2 linked regions of the Immundisolibacter sp. genome follow. The protein of the gene in region 2 interacts with the protein of the main gene of each other region in a pairwise test. Links are inferred from orthologs where the notes say so. Each region holds a gene or a part of one and is shown on either strand. Other genes may lie near its edges.

Region 1 (3,567 bases), on a different replicon or contig from region 2:
ATCCCGAATCAGCCATGCGCCGCGCCCGGTCAGGCGCAACCAGCCGGCCAGGGGCTGGCCCGGCGACCACGCCGGTTCATTCACCACAAACGCACCCGCTCGCCCTGGATCGGCACCTGCGCCTGCCAGCCGAAGCGCTCCTGCAGGTGCAGGCGCAGCGCATCGGCCGCCGCCGGCTCGCCGTGGGTGACGAATATCCGCTGCGGCGCTGGTATCTGACCCAGCCAGGCGAGGATGCCCTGCCAGTCGGCATGGGCGGACAGGTTCTGGATGCTCGCCACCTCGGCCGCCACCGGCACGTAGCGGCCGTGGATCTTGATTTCGCGCGCGCCGGCCAGCAGCGCCGCGCCGCGCGTGCCGCCGGCCTGGTAGCCGGCGAACAGGAGGGTGTTGTGCGGATTGCCGGCGCGGGCCTTCAGGTGATGCAGCACGCGCCCGCCGGTGGCCATGCCGCTGGCGGAGATGATGATCATCGGATGCGTGCGACTGTTCAGCGCCATCGACTCTTCACGCTCACGCACGTAGGTCGCCGTCGCGCACACGGCGCGGGCCTGACTGGCGCTCAGCCGATGTTCGCTGGCGAAGCGCTGCAGCAGCTCGCTGGCGTCGATGGCCATCGGGCTGTCCAGGAACACCGGCAGGTCAGCAATCGCCTGCTGTTGTTTCAGTTGGTGGATGTAGAACAGCAGCTCCTGCGTGCGGCCGACGGCAAAGGCCGGAATCAGCACCATGCCGCCGCGCGCGGCGGTGCGATTGATGACATCGGCCAGCGCCTGCGCCGGGTCGGTGTCCGGGTGCAGGCGATCGCCGTAAGTGGATTCGACCACCAGGTAATCGACCGGCGGCGCCGGCTGCGGATCGCACATGACCGGATCGCCGGCGCGCCCCAGGTCGCCGCTGAACAGCAGCCGCTGGCCCTCGGTTTCGATTTCCACACTGGCGGCGCCAAGGATGTGCCCGGCCTGCCGAAACCGCACCCGCACGCCCGCGCACGGCTCGAACCACTGGCCAAAGTCCACGCCTTCCAGCGCCGGCAAGGCATCGATGGCGTCCTGCTTGTCGTACAGCGGCAGCGCCGGGTGGTGCTTGGAGAAACCCTTGCGGTTGGCGTACTCGGCGTCCTGCTCCTGCAGGTGGCCGCTGTCGGGCAGCAGCAGGTGACACAGCGCCGCGGTGCCCGGCGTGCACCAGACCCGTCCGCCGTAGCCGTTTTTGATCAGCAGCGGCAGGTAGCCGCTGTGGTCGATGTGGGCGTGGCTGAGCAGCACCGCGTCCAGCGTGCCCGGCTCGAACGGCAGCGGCGCCCAGTTTTGCAGGCGCAGATGCTTGTAGCCCTGGAACAGGCCGCAGTCGACCAGCAGCCGTCGGCCGGCGACTTCCAGCAGGTATTTCGAGCCGGTGACGGTGCCGGCGGCGCCAAGAAAGGTCAGATTCAAGGTTTCATTCCTGGTGGCAGTTTCAGGCGCCGGTCAGCAGCTCGTGCACGTAGGCCGCGACGCCCTGCTCCACCGGCATGAACGCGCCGTCGTAGCCGGCCCGGCGCAGGCCGGTCAGGTCGGCCTGGGTGTAGTTCTGGTAGCGCTCGGCAAGACCCGGTGGGAAGTCGATGTAGCGCACGGCGCCCGAGTCGACCAGCGCCGGCAGATCGAGCGCCGGCTCGCCGGCCGCGGCGCGGCAGGTGTTGATCACCGCCTGCGCCACGCGGTTGAAGCTGGCCGCCGCGCCGCTGCCCAGATTGAACACGCCGCTGGACTGCGGATGGTCCAGAAAATGCAGCACCACCCGCGCCACGTCCTGCACGGCCACGAAATCGCGCTGCTGCTCGCCATCGGCATACCCACCGCTGCCGCGGAACAGCTGCACGCAGGCACGCTCCGAGTACTGCACAAAGAACTGCCGCGCCACCGAGGCCATGCGGCCTTTGTGCGCTTCGCCCGGCCCGTAGACGTTGAAGTAGCGAAAGCCGATCGCCGGCGCCTGCAGGCGCGGCAGCTGCCGGCGCACGTAGTCGTCGAACAGCAGCTTGGAGTAACCGTAGACGTTCAGCGGGCGCTCGTATTCGGGCTGCTCGACAAAGACTTGGCTGGCGCCATAGACGGCGGCCGAGGACGCGTACAGCAAGGGCACACGGGCGGTCTGGCAGTGTTCGAACACGGCCTTCGAGTAGGCGTAGTTGTTGTCCATCATGTAGCGGCCGTTCAGCTCCAGGGTGTCCGAGCAGGCCCCCTGATGCAGCACGGCCGTCAGTTTTGGCAGCCCGCGCCCGGACTCGAGCAGGCGCAGGAATTCCCGCTTGTCCAGATAGTCGGCGATCGCGCAACCGACCAGATTGCGGAACTTGGCCGAGTTGGTCTCCAGGTTGTCCACCACCAGAATGTCGGTCACGCCGCGGGCGTTGAGCGCCCGCACCAGATTGCTGCCGACAAAGCCGGCACCGCCGGTTACCACGTACACGCTCAGTCCTCCTCGGCCAGTTCGGCGGCCACTTCCTGCGCCGTGGCGGTGGCGGTGCCCAGCTTGCCGACCACGATGCCGGCGGCCAGATTCGCCAGATGCACTGCCGCCGCATCACCCAGATCGGCGGCCAGCGCCAGTGCCAGCGCCGCCACCACCGTGTCGCCGGCGCCAGACACGTCGAACACCTCGCGCGCCCGGGCCGGGTCGTGCAGGGCCGGGGCGCCCTTGCGGAACAGGGTCATGCCCTGCTCGCTGCGCGTGACCAGCAGCCGTTCGATGCCCAGCCGGGCCAGCCAGTCGGCGGCCTTCTCATGCAGCTCATCCTCGCTGTGCCAGGGCCCGGCCACGGTGGCGAACTCGCCGCGATTGGGCGTCAGCAGGCTGGCGCCGGCGTAAGGCGCGTAGTCGTGGCCCTTGGGGTCGACGATCACCGGCCGGCCGCGCGCCTGCGCCAGGGCGATCAGCCGCGCCACCTCGGCCAGCGCGCCCTTGCCGTAGTCGGAGGCCACCACCACCTGCGCCCACTCCAGGGTATCCGCAAACACCGCTTGCAGGCCCGCTAGCGCCGCGGCGCCCGGACGGGCCTCGAAGTCGAGCCGGATCAGCTGCTGGCTGCGCGACAGCACGCGCAGCTTCAGCGTGGTCGGCAGCGCCGGATCGCGCAGCAGGCGGGCGTCGATGGTGCTGTCCGCCAGCAGGCTGTCGATGCGCTCTGCCGCCTCGTCCTGACCGGTAATCGCCAGCAGACGCGCCTGACCACCCAGCGCCACCACGTTGCGCGCCACGTTGGCGGCGCCGCCCAGGCGCTCCTCGCTGCCACCCACGGCCACCACGGGAACAGGCGCTTCCGGCGAGATGCGCTCCACCGCCCCGAACCAGTAGCGGTCCAGCATGGCGTCGCCGACCACCAGCACGCGCACGCCGGCCAGACGCGCCAGATGAGCCGGCAACAGGGCGCTGAGCACCGTTCAGGCTCCGTCGAGGCTGGCGGTGATGGCCTGCAAGGCTGCCAACGGATCCGCTGCGCCGGTTATCGGCCGTCCGATGACCAGATAGTCCGCGCCGGCCGCCAGCGCTGCGGCCGGCGCCAGGGTGCGCCGCTGGTCGTCG
Region 2 (3,037 bases):
GGGTCTGGCCGAGCACTGGCCACGGCCGGACAACTTCATCGGCCTGCATTTCTTCTCGCCGGTGCACCGCATGGCGCTGGTGGAGGTCATCCGTGGCCGCCAGACCTCCGAAACCTGCCTGGCGCAGGCGCTCGATTTCGTGGCGCGCATCGGCAAGACGCCGGTGGTGGTCAACGACAGCCGCGGCTTTTTCACCAGCCGGGTGTTTGCGACCTACTTCGAGGAAGGCATGGCCCTGCTGGCCGAGGGCGTGAACCCGGCGCTGATCGAAAACGCCGGCCGCCAGACCGGCATGCCGCTCGGCCCGCTGGCGGTGGCCGACGAGGTGGCGCTGGACCTGGTGCACAAGATCATCCTGCAGACGCGCGCCGACCTTGGCGCCGCCTACACCGCGCCGCCGTCGGCGCCGGTGATCGAGCTGTTCGTGGAAAAACTCGGCCGGGTTGGCAAGAAGGCCGGCAAGGGCTTTTACGACTACGCGGACGGTCAGCGGCGGCTGTGGCCGGGTCTGGCCGAACACTTCCCGCGCGCCGCCCGGCAGCCGGACGTCGACAGCGTCAAGCGCCGCCTGCTGCACATCCAGTCCGTGGAGGCCGCGCGCTGTCTGGCCGAAGGCGTGATCGAGAACACGACCGATGCCGACGTGGCGTCCCTGCTGGGCTGGGGCTATCCGGCCTGGGCCGGCGGCGTGCTGTCGTACGTCGACACCATTGGCGTGGACCGCTTCGTGGCCGAGTGCGAGGCGCTTGCTGCCAGCGTCGGGTCGCGTTACGCGCCGCCGGACATCCTCAAGCGCCTGGTCGGCACCGGTACGCAACTGCGCGCCGCCGGCCGCTGATTCATTCACTCACCGCAACTGCAAGGAACCCGCTCGTGGACTACCAGGACCTTCTTTACGTCGAACAGGACGGCGTCGCCACCATCACCATCAACCGGCCGGAGGTCTACAACGCCTTTCGCGCCCAGACCGTGGAAGAACTCATCCACGCCTTCCAGCGCGCCGGTTGGAACCCGGACATCGGCGTCATCGTGCTGACCGGTGCCGGCGACAAGGCGTTCTGCACCGGCGGCGACCAGAAATCCCACGCCGGCAGCTATGGCGGCCGCGGCACCATCGGCCTGCCGGTGGAGGAGCTGCACACCGTCATCCGCGACGTGCCCAAGCCGGTGATCGCCCGCGTGCAGGGCTACGCCATCGGCGGCGGCAACGTGCTGGCGCTGCTGTGCGACCTGACCATCGCCTCGGACAGGGCTCAGTTCGGCCAGGTCGGCCCCAAGATGGGCTCGGTCGATCCGGGCTACGGCACCGCCTATCTGGCGCGCGCCGTCGGCGAGAAGAAGGCGCGCGAAATCTGGTACCTGTGCCGCCGCTACAAGGCCGACGAGGCCGAGCGCATGGGCCTGGTCAACAAGGTGGTGCCGCACCAGGAACTGGACGCCGAAGTCGCCGCCTGGTGCGCCGAGATCATGGCCAAGAGCCCGACCGCGCTGGCCATCGCCAAGCGCTCCTTCAACGCCGACAGCGAGCACATTCGCGGGCAGGCCGCCATGGGCCTGCAGGCGCTGGCGCTGTACTACGAGACCGACGAGTCGAAGGAAGGCGTGCGCGCCTTCAACGAAAAGCGCCCGGCCGAGTTTCGCAAGTTCCACAAAAAATGACCCAACCGGACGCTCCCGACTGGTTCTGCGAGGCGGTCGGTACCCCGGCCGACGCCCACTGGGTGCCGGTCGCCGGCTGCAGCATCCACTATCGCCGCTGGGGTGAGTCCGGCCCGCCGCTGCTGCTGGTGCATGGCGGCGGTGCGCACAGCCACTGGTGGGACTTCATCGCGCCGTGGCTGGCTGCCGATCACCGCGTGGCGGCCATGGACCTGTCCGGCATGGGCGAGAGCGGCCGGCGCGAGCAGTACTCGCTGGACGATTTCGCCGCCGAGGCGATCGGCGTGTGCGAGGCCGCCGGCTTCGGCCCGGACGTGACCCTGGTCGGTCACAGCCTGGGCGGGGCGGTGTGCCTGCGCGCCGCCGCCAGCCAGCCAGAGCGCGTAGGCGGCCTGGTGATGGCCGACTCGCCGATCCGCCCGCCGGGCTTCCAGTTCCCCGGCACCGCCCGCAACCCGCTGCGCCAGCCGCGCCGCGACTACCCGGACTTCGACAGCGCCCTGGCGCGCTTTCGGTTGATTCCGGAGCAGCCCTGCGACAACGCCTACATCCTGGACTACATCGGTCGGCATTCGATCATCGAAACGCCCGATGGCTTCTGGACCTGGAAGTTCGACGACCGCGGCCTGGCCCACATCAAGGTCGGCGAACAGGCGGAGGAGCTGCGCCAGCTGCGCTGTCGCATCGGCATCCTGTACGGCGAGAAAAGTGCCCTGTTTCCGCCCGAAGTGCGCCAGTACGTGCACCAGCTGGTGGACCGTCGCGGCCCGGTGTCGGCCATCCCGGAGGCCTACCACCACCTGTTCGTGGACCAGCCGCTGGCCTTCGTGGCGGCGCTGCGCATCCTGCTGGCCGACTGGCACGCGCTCTGAGACGGGCCGACGCCCAATCGCAGGCAAAAAAAACCCGGCCAGGGGTGGCCGGGTTTGATGGGATAAACCCGCTCAGGGAGGGGAAGCGGGCGATACCTCGCAGAGGTCTCGCTTGTTAAGACCGGGGCTGATACCGGAAAGTTTCACGGTCGACCAGAATTGTTTTCGACGGCCGCCACGGCGCGTGGGTAGGCTCGATGTCGGACATGCGCACGCCGATCGCAGGCAAAAAAAACCCCGGTCACGAGTGGCCGGGGTTAGAAGGGATAAACCCGCTCAGGGAGGGGAAGCGGGTGATACCTCGCAGAGGTCTCGTTGGTTAAGACCGGGGCTGGCACCGGAAAGTTTCACCTGCGGTCAGGCTTTTTTGCGTTGGCCGCCGCGCGTTGCCGTCGCGCCGTTTTCGGGTCCACCTGCAGCGGCAGGTACAGCTCCAGCCGGTCGCCGTCGGCGAGCGGCGTGTCCGCGCTGACGGCCCGTCCGAACAGGCCCAGCGTCCGGCCTTC

The links. The genes of interacting proteins can lie anywhere in the genome.
Region 1: the proteins of H5U26_RS09710 (region 2) and rfaD interact in binary tests that used the Escherichia coli proteins (3 or more experiments, as listed by UniProt). The link is inferred for Immundisolibacter sp. from one-to-one orthologs.

What each region holds. Positions count from the first base shown.
Region 1 is NZ_JACIZD010000005.1:14,241-17,807, forward strand. The notes cover bases 457-3,254. They hold rfaD (ADP-glyceromanno-heptose 6-epimerase), read right to left. Parts: upstream 2,455-3,254; coding sequence 1,459-2,454; downstream 457-1,458. Other genes in these bases: H5U26_RS08565 (MBL fold metallo-hydrolase), read right to left, coding at 457-1,436; rfaE1 (D-glycero-beta-D-manno-heptose-7-phosphate kinase), read right to left, coding at 2,457-3,254. Outside these bases: H5U26_RS08560 (DUF2946 family protein), read right to left, coding at 1-84; more of H5U26_RS08565, read right to left, coding at 81-456; more of rfaE1, read right to left, coding at 3,255-3,422; pyrF (orotidine-5'-phosphate decarboxylase), read right to left, coding at 3,426-3,567. UniProt on the Escherichia coli protein: Catalyzes the interconversion between ADP-D-glycero-beta-D-manno-heptose and ADP-L-glycero-beta-D-manno-heptose via an epimerization at carbon 6 of the heptose.
Region 2 is NZ_JACIZD010000007.1:29,955-32,991, forward strand. The notes cover bases 1-2,766. They hold H5U26_RS09710 (enoyl-CoA hydratase-related protein), read left to right. Parts: upstream 1-873; coding sequence 874-1,659; downstream 1,660-2,766. Other genes in these bases: H5U26_RS09705 (3-hydroxyacyl-CoA dehydrogenase NAD-binding domain-containing protein), read left to right, coding at 1-838; H5U26_RS09715 (alpha/beta hydrolase), read left to right, coding at 1,656-2,531. Outside these bases: H5U26_RS09720 (RnfH family protein), read right to left, coding at 2,879-3,037. UniProt on the Escherichia coli protein: Converts o-succinylbenzoyl-CoA (OSB-CoA) to 1,4-dihydroxy-2-naphthoyl-CoA (DHNA-CoA).